2 regions of the Sphingobium sp. WCS2017Hpa-17 genome follow, and region 1 is predicted to be linked to the other one. Evidence: riboswitches for the same ligand, from Rfam matches in the RefSeq annotation. Region 1 holds a riboswitch; the other holds the start of a gene.
What was found. Region 1 has a riboswitch for cobalamin ahead of RQH62_RS04950 (TonB-dependent receptor domain-containing protein). Riboswitches for the same ligand answer to the same signal wherever they lie in the genome.

Region 2: it holds a riboswitch for cobalamin, as region 1 does, so the genes downstream of both, RQH62_RS01720 (TonB-dependent receptor domain-containing protein) here and RQH62_RS04950 (TonB-dependent receptor domain-containing protein) in region 1, are expected to answer to the same signal.

Annotation. Positions count from the first base shown of each region.
Region 1 is NZ_JAVTIV010000002.1:135,248-139,459, reverse strand. Features, by position in the region: gene RQH62_RS04955 (hypothetical protein) at 1-347, opposite strand, end outside; gene RQH62_RS04950 (TonB-dependent receptor domain-containing protein) at 386-2,323, opposite strand; cobalamin riboswitch at 2,477-2,666, opposite strand; gene RQH62_RS04945 (cobyrinate a,c-diamide synthase) at 2,679-3,980, opposite strand; gene cobO (cob(I)yrinic acid a,c-diamide adenosyltransferase) at 3,983-4,212, opposite strand, start outside.
Region 2 is NZ_JAVTIV010000001.1:377,760-381,971, forward strand. Features, by position in the region: gene RQH62_RS01710 (formate dehydrogenase subunit delta) at 1-200, shown strand, start outside; gene fdhD (formate dehydrogenase accessory sulfurtransferase FdhD) at 232-1,029, shown strand; cobalamin riboswitch at 1,097-1,308, shown strand; gene RQH62_RS01720 (TonB-dependent receptor domain-containing protein) at 1,476-3,332, shown strand; gene RQH62_RS01725 (ABC transporter substrate-binding protein) at 3,349-4,161, opposite strand; gene RQH62_RS01730 (iron ABC transporter permease) at 4,200-4,212, shown strand, end outside.

The DNA.
Region 1 (4,212 bases):
CCATAAGCCGCCGCCAGCCGCAACGCGGGATGCGCGCCGGCCAATCGACCCGCCACGCCATCCGCCCCCAACAGCGCCGCGATCGCCGCCAGCGCCATCGTTACGGCCCAGACGCTGTTCTCGCCGGTCATCTCATAGCCGAGCAGGCAATAGCCCACCCCCTGCGATACCGCCCAGGCAGCGAGCATCAGGATGATCCCTTCCTGCCGCCGGACATGCAGCGCAGCGATGGCGGCCAGCGCAGGAAAGGGCGTGGCGCAGGCCAGCGCCAGCGTCGTCACGGTGCTGGCCAGTGTCATCAGTCCCACCCATAGATGGCGGGCGGCGGCAGGGGATAGGCTCTGCATGGTCATTCGCTCCTTGTCATAGGGGTTGTCCGTCTGGATCAGAACCGCGCCCGCAGGCCGGCATGAATGCTGCGGCCCAACTGGCCGTAGCGGCGGGCCGTCTCATAATATTCGTCAAACAGATTTTCGACCCGACCGAACAGGGTCAGCTTGCCCAGCACCGGCATTTCGGCGCGGAGATCGACCAGCGTGTAGGCATCGTTCACGAACGGCGCGACGGTCGTGCTGGTGCGCGCCGTGTCCAGCGCCTTGCCCGACCAGCGGACCGCCACAGTCGTGCTGAGGCCGAAGGTCCAGTCGTAGCGCAGCGTGCCATTGGCGGCATGGCGCGGACGTCTGGCCAACTGGTTGCCAAAGTTGAGGCCGGGCGACCGGTCCTCCGCCGACACCCAGCTATAATTGCCGTCGATCGTCAACCGGCCGACATGGGCGACCCCGGCCAGTTCAAGCCCGTGCGCCTCGCTGCGCTGGACATTGGCATAATAGCCAAAGCGTGGCGTGGTCGTGCCCGGCGCGTAGCAGAGCGCAGGGCGGTTGGTGGTCGGGCAGCCATTATAGGTGATGAGATTGTCGGTGCTGCGATCGAACCAGGTCGCCGACAGGATCAAGGCATGGTCGAACAGATGTTGTTCGATGCCCGCATCCCAGCCATGCGATTTTTCCGGCACCAGCGCCGTGTTTCCATAGTCGCTGTAGAGCTGGTACAGGGTCGGCGCCTTGAATCCCTCGCCATAGCTGGCGCGCAGGATCATACTGTCCTTGGCCAGCGCCCAGGCCGCGCCCGCACCCAACACGGTGTTGCCGCCGAAGGTCGAATGATGATCGTAGCGCACGCCGCCATTGAGCGTCAGCCCGGACAGCGGCTCGACATTCAGTTGCGCATAGAGGCTGTCGATATCCGCCGAGCCATGGATCGTCGCATAGGCGGCCAGACTGTCGGAGGGCGAAGCGGTGCGCATCCGCTGCTCCTCCCGCTCCGCGCCAAAGGTCGCGGTCCAGCCCGGCGCGACCGTCAGCACACCCTGATATTCGTAGCGGTTCGTCTCGCCCTTGGCGGCGAAGCTCAATTGGCGCAGCTTGCGCGCGGGGTTGATATTGTCGCGCAGCGTCTCGCTGCGGCTGAAGGAGAGGCGATTGTGCAGTGCCCCGCCGAACAGGTCGGCATTGAGGCCGGCATAGCCGATCCATTCCTCGGTCTGCGAATATTCCGGGCTGTCCGGCACGCTGCCGGCACTGTCGATGTCCGTGCGCCCCTTGGCATAATAGCCGCGCACATCGACCGACACGCCCGGCGCCAGCGCAACGCCCAGCCGGCCGTTGAGTGTGCTATTGGTATAGCCGTCCTTCTCCTTGCCGCCGAAGCGCGGGCTGATCGCGGAAATGCCCTCCGTGGTGAAGCGGCTGCCGGCGAGTTGCCAGTCGATCGCCCCCTGCCGGCCGCCCAATCCGGCGCGGGCGCTGACGGTGTCGCGCGATCCCGCCTCGATATCGAAGCTGCCTTCGATCGGCTTTTCGGCCCGCGCGGTCACGACATTGACGACTCCGCCGATCGCCTGGCTGCCCCACAGGATGGATTGCGGACCGCGCAAAATCTCGATCCGGTCGATGTCGCCGGTCATCAGGGTGGCAAAATTATAGCCGCCACCGGTCGAGGACGGATCGGCCAGCTTGACGCCGTCGACCACCAGCACGGTCTGGTCCCCTTCCGCGCCGCGGATGCGGATCGACGTCGACGTGCCGTAGCCGCCATTGCGGGTGAAGCTGATGCCAGGCGTGCGGATCAGCAGATCCGACACCGTCAGCGCCTGCGCCGCGTCGATCGCAGCCTTGTCCAGCACGGTGACGCTCGACGCCACCTGCTCGATCGCCTGCGGCTGGCGCAGGGCGGTGACGATCACCTCGCTCGCATCGTCGGCCAGTGCCGGCGTGGACAGGCCGGCCAGAATGAAAAGTCCGCTCTTTGAAATCCAGTGCATGATAATCCCCCCAGTCATAGACAGGACCGGGCGGACGCGACGCGACAGCGATGCCGAACGCCAGCGCGCACGACATCCCCGCCGTGCGAATCCGCACGGTCAGCTTGTCGTTGCGCGAGGATATCCTCGTTCGACCGGCGCACCCTGTCCGGACGAAGAACGACCGCGACAGGCAGGTCTCCTGGCTTGCGGGTCCATGCCGTTTCGAAGCGCCTTCTCGGGATACGCATCCCAATGGCCTGTGCCTCGATGGCTCGCCGCTCACAGTTGCAGGGGCAGCCGGGGTCTTGAACCCCGTTCCCTTTTGATCCCCTTGCGGGGAACCTGACGCAGCCGCGGCCCTAATCCAGTTGGATCAGGCGATCAAGTGGAAGAAGCCACCCGTCACATGGCCCACCCGGTGGCCCGCCGGCGCGATCGCCTGCCCCTCTGCGTCGGCCATGTCGGCCAGCGCTTCACCCTCGCTCGCGGTGATGCTGACATAATGGAATTCATGACCCAGCAGTTCCTGCCCGGCACGGGCGAAGCGGCTGTCCTGCCGCAACCGCGCCCGCCGATAGCCCAATGTCATGCGCCGGCGGGCAAAGCTTGTCTCAACCGGCAGCAGGCCCGCCATCGCATGCATCATGCCCTCGCCATCCTCCAGCACACGGCCCAGCACCATATAGCCACCACATTCGCCATGGATCGGGCGTGTCTGGCCAAAGGCCCGCAGGCCATCGAGAAATCGCCGATTGGCCGCGATCCGCCCGGCATGGAGTTCGGGATAGCCGCCCGGTAGCCAGCAGGCATCGCAATCGGCAGGCGGTGCTTCGTCGGCCAGCGGGGAAAAGAAGTGCAACTCCGCGCCGGCCGCCCGCCACCAATGCGCCATATGCGGATAGAAGAAGCTGAAGGCCGCGTCGCGGGCGATGGCGATCCGCTGCCCCGGCGGCCGGATGCCGGGCGGCTGCATCGGCCGATCCGCCGTCGCACCGGCCGCCGCGAAGACCGCATCGAGATCGCATTGGGCCGCCACCCGTTCCGTGATCGCGCTGATCCGCGATTCCAGCGCGTCCGTCTCGTCCGCCTGCACCAGACCCAGATGGCGGGACGGCATGGCCAGCCCGTCATCGGTGGAAATCGCACCGAGCAGGGGCAGGCCGATACGGGCAAAGCCATCCTCGACCATCTGCCGATGGCGCGGGCTGGCGACCCGGTTGGCGATCACTCCGGCAATGGCGGGCGCGCCGGGAAAGGTGGCGCAGCCATGCGCGACGGCCGCCACCGTCTGCGCGGCCGCACGGGCATCGACCACCAGCAGCATCGGCCAGCCAAGCAGGCGCGCGACATCAGCCGAAGCACCCGACCGGTCCTGCGCCCGCGCGCCATCGTAAAGGCCCATCGCCCCTTCTGCGACAACGAGTTGGACAGTCGATGCGACGTGCGCGGCCAATCCGCGCAGCATCGCCGGCGCCATGGCAAAGCCATCCAGATTGATCGAGGGTCGCCCGGCCGCAGCCGCATGAAAGGCCGGGTCGATATAATCCGGCCCGCATTTGGCGCCCTGTACCGCAAGGCCCCAATCGGCAAAGGCGCGTTGCAGCCCGATCGTCACCATGGTCTTGCCGACACCCGATGCCGGGGCACCGACGATCAGGCCGCGCCCCAGCGCCACCGTCAAAATTCGATGCCCCGCTGCGCCTTGATCCCGGCGTGAAAATGATGCTTCACCTGCACCATGTCGGTCACCAGATCGGCCGCCTCGATCAGGGCATCGGGCGCGTTGCGGCCGGTCACGACGACATGTTTCATCGGGTCGCGATCCATCAACCCGGCGACGACATCCTCGACCGCCAGATATTTGTAGCGCAGCACGATATTGAGTTCGTCCGCGATCACCATGGCAT
Region 2 (4,212 bases), on a different contig from region 1:
CGCTCGCCGAACATCTGACCCGCTTCTGGGATCCGCGGATGAAGGCACAGATTGTCGCCATGGCGAAGGAGCAGCCTGAACGGCTTTCGCCGATGGTTGCCGCCGCCGTGGCCCGGATGGCGCAGGGCAGGCCGGCCCCCGATGTCGATGCGGCGCAGTTCAATGCGGTGGATGAGGCGGGGCATTGCGACGCTGGTTGAGCGGGATGCCGTCTGCCGCTAGGCCGTGATCATGGATGATGCCGCCGCCAGCCCCCTGACATTCGATCGCCTGACGCCCGATGGCGCGACGCAGGTGGTCGATCGGCCGCTGGCGCAGGAAGTGCCGGTCGCGATCGAATATAATGGCGCGGGCTATGCCGTGCTGATGGCGACGCCGACCGATATCGGCGATCTGGTACAGGGATTCAGCCTGGCCGAACGGCTGGTCGGCCGGGACGATGCGCTGCTGGACGTCGATGTGCATGATACGGGCGCAGGGATCATCGCCCGCGCGACATTGCCGCCGCATCGCACCGATGGGCTGCTGGAGCGGGTGCGGTATCGCGCGTCGGATTCCTCCTGCGGGCTGTGCGGGATCGAGAATCTGGAGCAGGCGATCCGGCCTTTGCCGCATGTGACCGCAACGTCGCGGGCGGACCGGGCGGCCATATTCCGCGCGCTGGATGGCTTACGCGAACATCAGCCGTTGAATGGCGCGACCGGCGCGGCGCATGCGGCGGCCTGGGTCGGCGCGGACGGCGCGATCCGGCTGGCGCGGGAGGATGTCGGGCGGCACAATGCGTTCGATAAGCTGATCGGGGCGATGGCGCGGATGGGTGCGGACTGGGACGGCGGTTTTGCGCTGCTGTCTTCGCGTTGCTCCTATGAACTGGTGGAGAAGGCGGTGCTGGCCGATTGCCCGCTGCTGGTCACTATCTCCGCGCCGACCCGACTGGCGGCGGAACGGGCCGAGGCGGCGGGATTGCCGCTGGTCGTGCTGGCGCGATCCGACGCGCTGTTGCAACGGGGACACAGCGGCAGGATCTAAACCGGCGCCCGCTTGGCAGCGTCCCCGCTTTCCCTTATGGCGCGCGGCGTGGGGAGGCTTGGCTTTCCTGCAACATGATCGCGCCGGTGCCCGGAAACGGGTTAATCGGGAATGTGGTGCGGGCGTCACAAGCGCCTTAATCCACGGCTGTCCCTGCAACTGTAAGCGGATAGCGCGATGCACTGGCCCCAAAAGGGCAGCCACTGGAGCAATCCGGGAAGGTGTGCATCATGCTGTGACCCGCGAGCCAGGAGACCGGCCGGCGCTTGGTCGCTTTTGCTTTGGTCCAGGGGATGGTCGGGGCACGGTGGTTTTTCCGTCGAGCGACGCCATGCGGCCGGGGCCGCATCGGGCTGCGGACGGGATATGGCGTCATCCCTCCAACACCCGACCGCTTTCGGGCGGACGCCCCTGCCGACGTCGCTTTGACGCTGTAGGGGCAATAAATGTTGAAATATGGACTTTCGCTCGTGGCTTTGATGGCCGCGAATTCCGCCTTTGCGCAGACGGATGACGAGATCGTTGTGACCGCTGCTGGCATCGAGCAGTCGCGTGACGAGGTCGGACAGGCGATCACGATCATCGACGCGGACACGATCAGGACGCGGCAGGCGATCGACGTGGTCGACCTGCTGGCGACGACGCCGGGCGTGCGGTTCAACCGCAACGGCACCGTCGGCGCGCAGACAGGCGTGTCGCTGCGCGGCGCGGAAACGACGCAGACGCTGGTGCTGATCGATGGGGTGAAGGTCAACGATCCCAGCGGCATTGGCGACGGGTATGATTTCGGACCGCTGCTGACCGGCAATATCCGCCGGATCGAGGTGCTGCGCGGGTCCAACTCGGTGGTGCATGGCAGCCAGGCGATCGGCGGCGTGGTCAACATCATGACCGGCGTGCCGGCCGAGGGCTTCGGCGCCAATGCTTCGGCCGAATATGGCTATAGCGATACGTTCAGCGCCAAGGCGGACGTGTCCGGCACCGCCGGCATCGCGTCGGGCGGCATCGGCGCGGCCTATTTCCGCACCGATGGCATCTCGTCGGCGGCCAATGGCACGGAGCGGGACGGTACTGAGAATATTGCCGCGAACGCTCGGTTGAAGCTGACCTTCTCGGATAATTTGAGCCTCGACCTGCGCGGTTACTATATCCATGCAGATCTGGACGTGGATGGCTTCCCCGCGCCGACCTATGTGCTGGCCGATACGCCCGAAGTCGCGATTTCCGACCAATATGTCGGCTATGCCGGTATCAATCTGGCGCTGCTGGATGGCAAGCTGACCAATCGGGCGGCCGTCACCTGGATGCGTAACGATCGCGACTATTATTCGGCGCGCGGCGCGGCGGTCGATTATGGCTATAGCGGCACCAATTTGCGCTTCGAATATGAAGGCGTCTATGCGCCGGTCGATCAGGCCAAGCTGGTCTTCGGTTACGAGCATGAGCGGCCGGACTATGATTATTACGACGCCTTTAGCACGACGAGCGTGAAGATCAACATCGACAGCGTCTATGCGCTGGCGATCGTGAAGCCCTTCACCGGCCTCGCCGTTACCGGCGGTCTGCGCCATGACGATCATAGCCAGTTCGGTGGCGCGACCACCGTCGGCGCCAACGCCAATTATTCGCCCAATGGCGGCGCGACCAATGTGCGGCTGAGCTATGGCGAGGGATTCAAGGCGCCGTCGCTGTTCCAGTTGTACAGTGACTATGGCAATGCAGCGCTGCGTCCAGAGCGGTCGAAAAGCTATGATATTGGCTTTGACCAGATGCTGGACGATGGGCGGGCCACATTGTCGGTTACGGCTTTCCGGCGCGATACGACTGATCAGATCAATTATGATGCTTCGTTGCCGCCGTTCGGCCGATACAATAATATCGACCGCACCCGCGCCAAGGGCGTGGAAGCGTCGATCGCGCTGAAGCCGGTGGATGCGCTGACCGTGACCGCCGCCTACAGCTATGTCGATGCGCGCGACCGGTCGGCCGGATCGGCCAATTTCGGCAACCGTCTGGCCCGCCGTGCCGCCGATGCGGTGAGCGTGTCGGCCGACTATGTCTGGCCGTTCGGCCTGTCCACCGGTGCGACCATCACGATGGTCGGCGACAGTTTCGACAATGCAGCGAACACCCGCCGGCTCGACGGCTATGCGCTGGCCGGCGTGCGCGCGTCCTTCCCTGTGGGCGAACATCTGGAAGTCTATGGTCGCGTCGACAATCTGACCGATGAGAATTACCAGACGGCCTATGGTTATGGCACCTATGGTCGCGCTGCCTATGGCGGCGTGCGTGTTCGCTTCTGAGGACTGCTGGCCGGGGTCAGCGCGGCGCGTTCAGGCGCGCCGTGATGGCCTTTGCCGCCTGCACATAGGCGGGGCCGCCGCAGACGGTCCAGCTTTGCGGCAGGCTGATGCGCGGGATGGTGCGCAGCGCGGGATGGTGCAGCATCTCCGTGCCCTGATCGACCACCCGGTCGGTCGCGCTTTCCACGATCAGCCAGTCGGGGCGGGCGGCGACCATTTCCTCCAGCGATACCTGCGCCAACGCGGGCTTGCCGAGCCGGGCGGCGAGATTGGTGAGACCGGCGCGGTGCATGAGATCGTCGATCAGCGTGCCGGTGCCGGTCATATAGCCGCGCCGCTGATAATAGGCCGCGACGCCAGCGCGCGTGGAGCGCGGCAGAGTGGCGAGGTCGCGGTTCATGCGCGCGATCAGCGCCTCTCCCCGATCGACATGACCGATGGCGCGCGCGACCTGCCGGATCTGGTCGAGGATAGCGCCATAGCTTTCCGCGCTGGCCAGGCCGAGCGTGCGCCAGTTGCCCGGTGGAACTCCAGCGACCTTATTCTCGCCGATCGGGAAGCCCAGGATCAGGTCCGGCTGGATCGCCAGCACTTCCTCCGAAGGGCGGCGCAGCGTGCGCAGGCCGCGCACCTTGTCCGCCGCCGCCGACAGGGACGGGTCGCGGGCGTTGCTGCTGAGCGCGGCGACCTGCCCCGGATCGGCCAGAGCGAGCAGATATTGATCGGCGCAGACGTTGAGCGACACGATGCGCCGAGGATGTTGCGTAGGTGCGGCCGCGCCGGTCAGCGCGAAGGCGCCGAGCGCCGCGAACATCATCCTGCCGATCATCCCCATCGCCTTATCAAGCGCAGGCAAGGAGGCAAGCCATGAGCGCGCGCC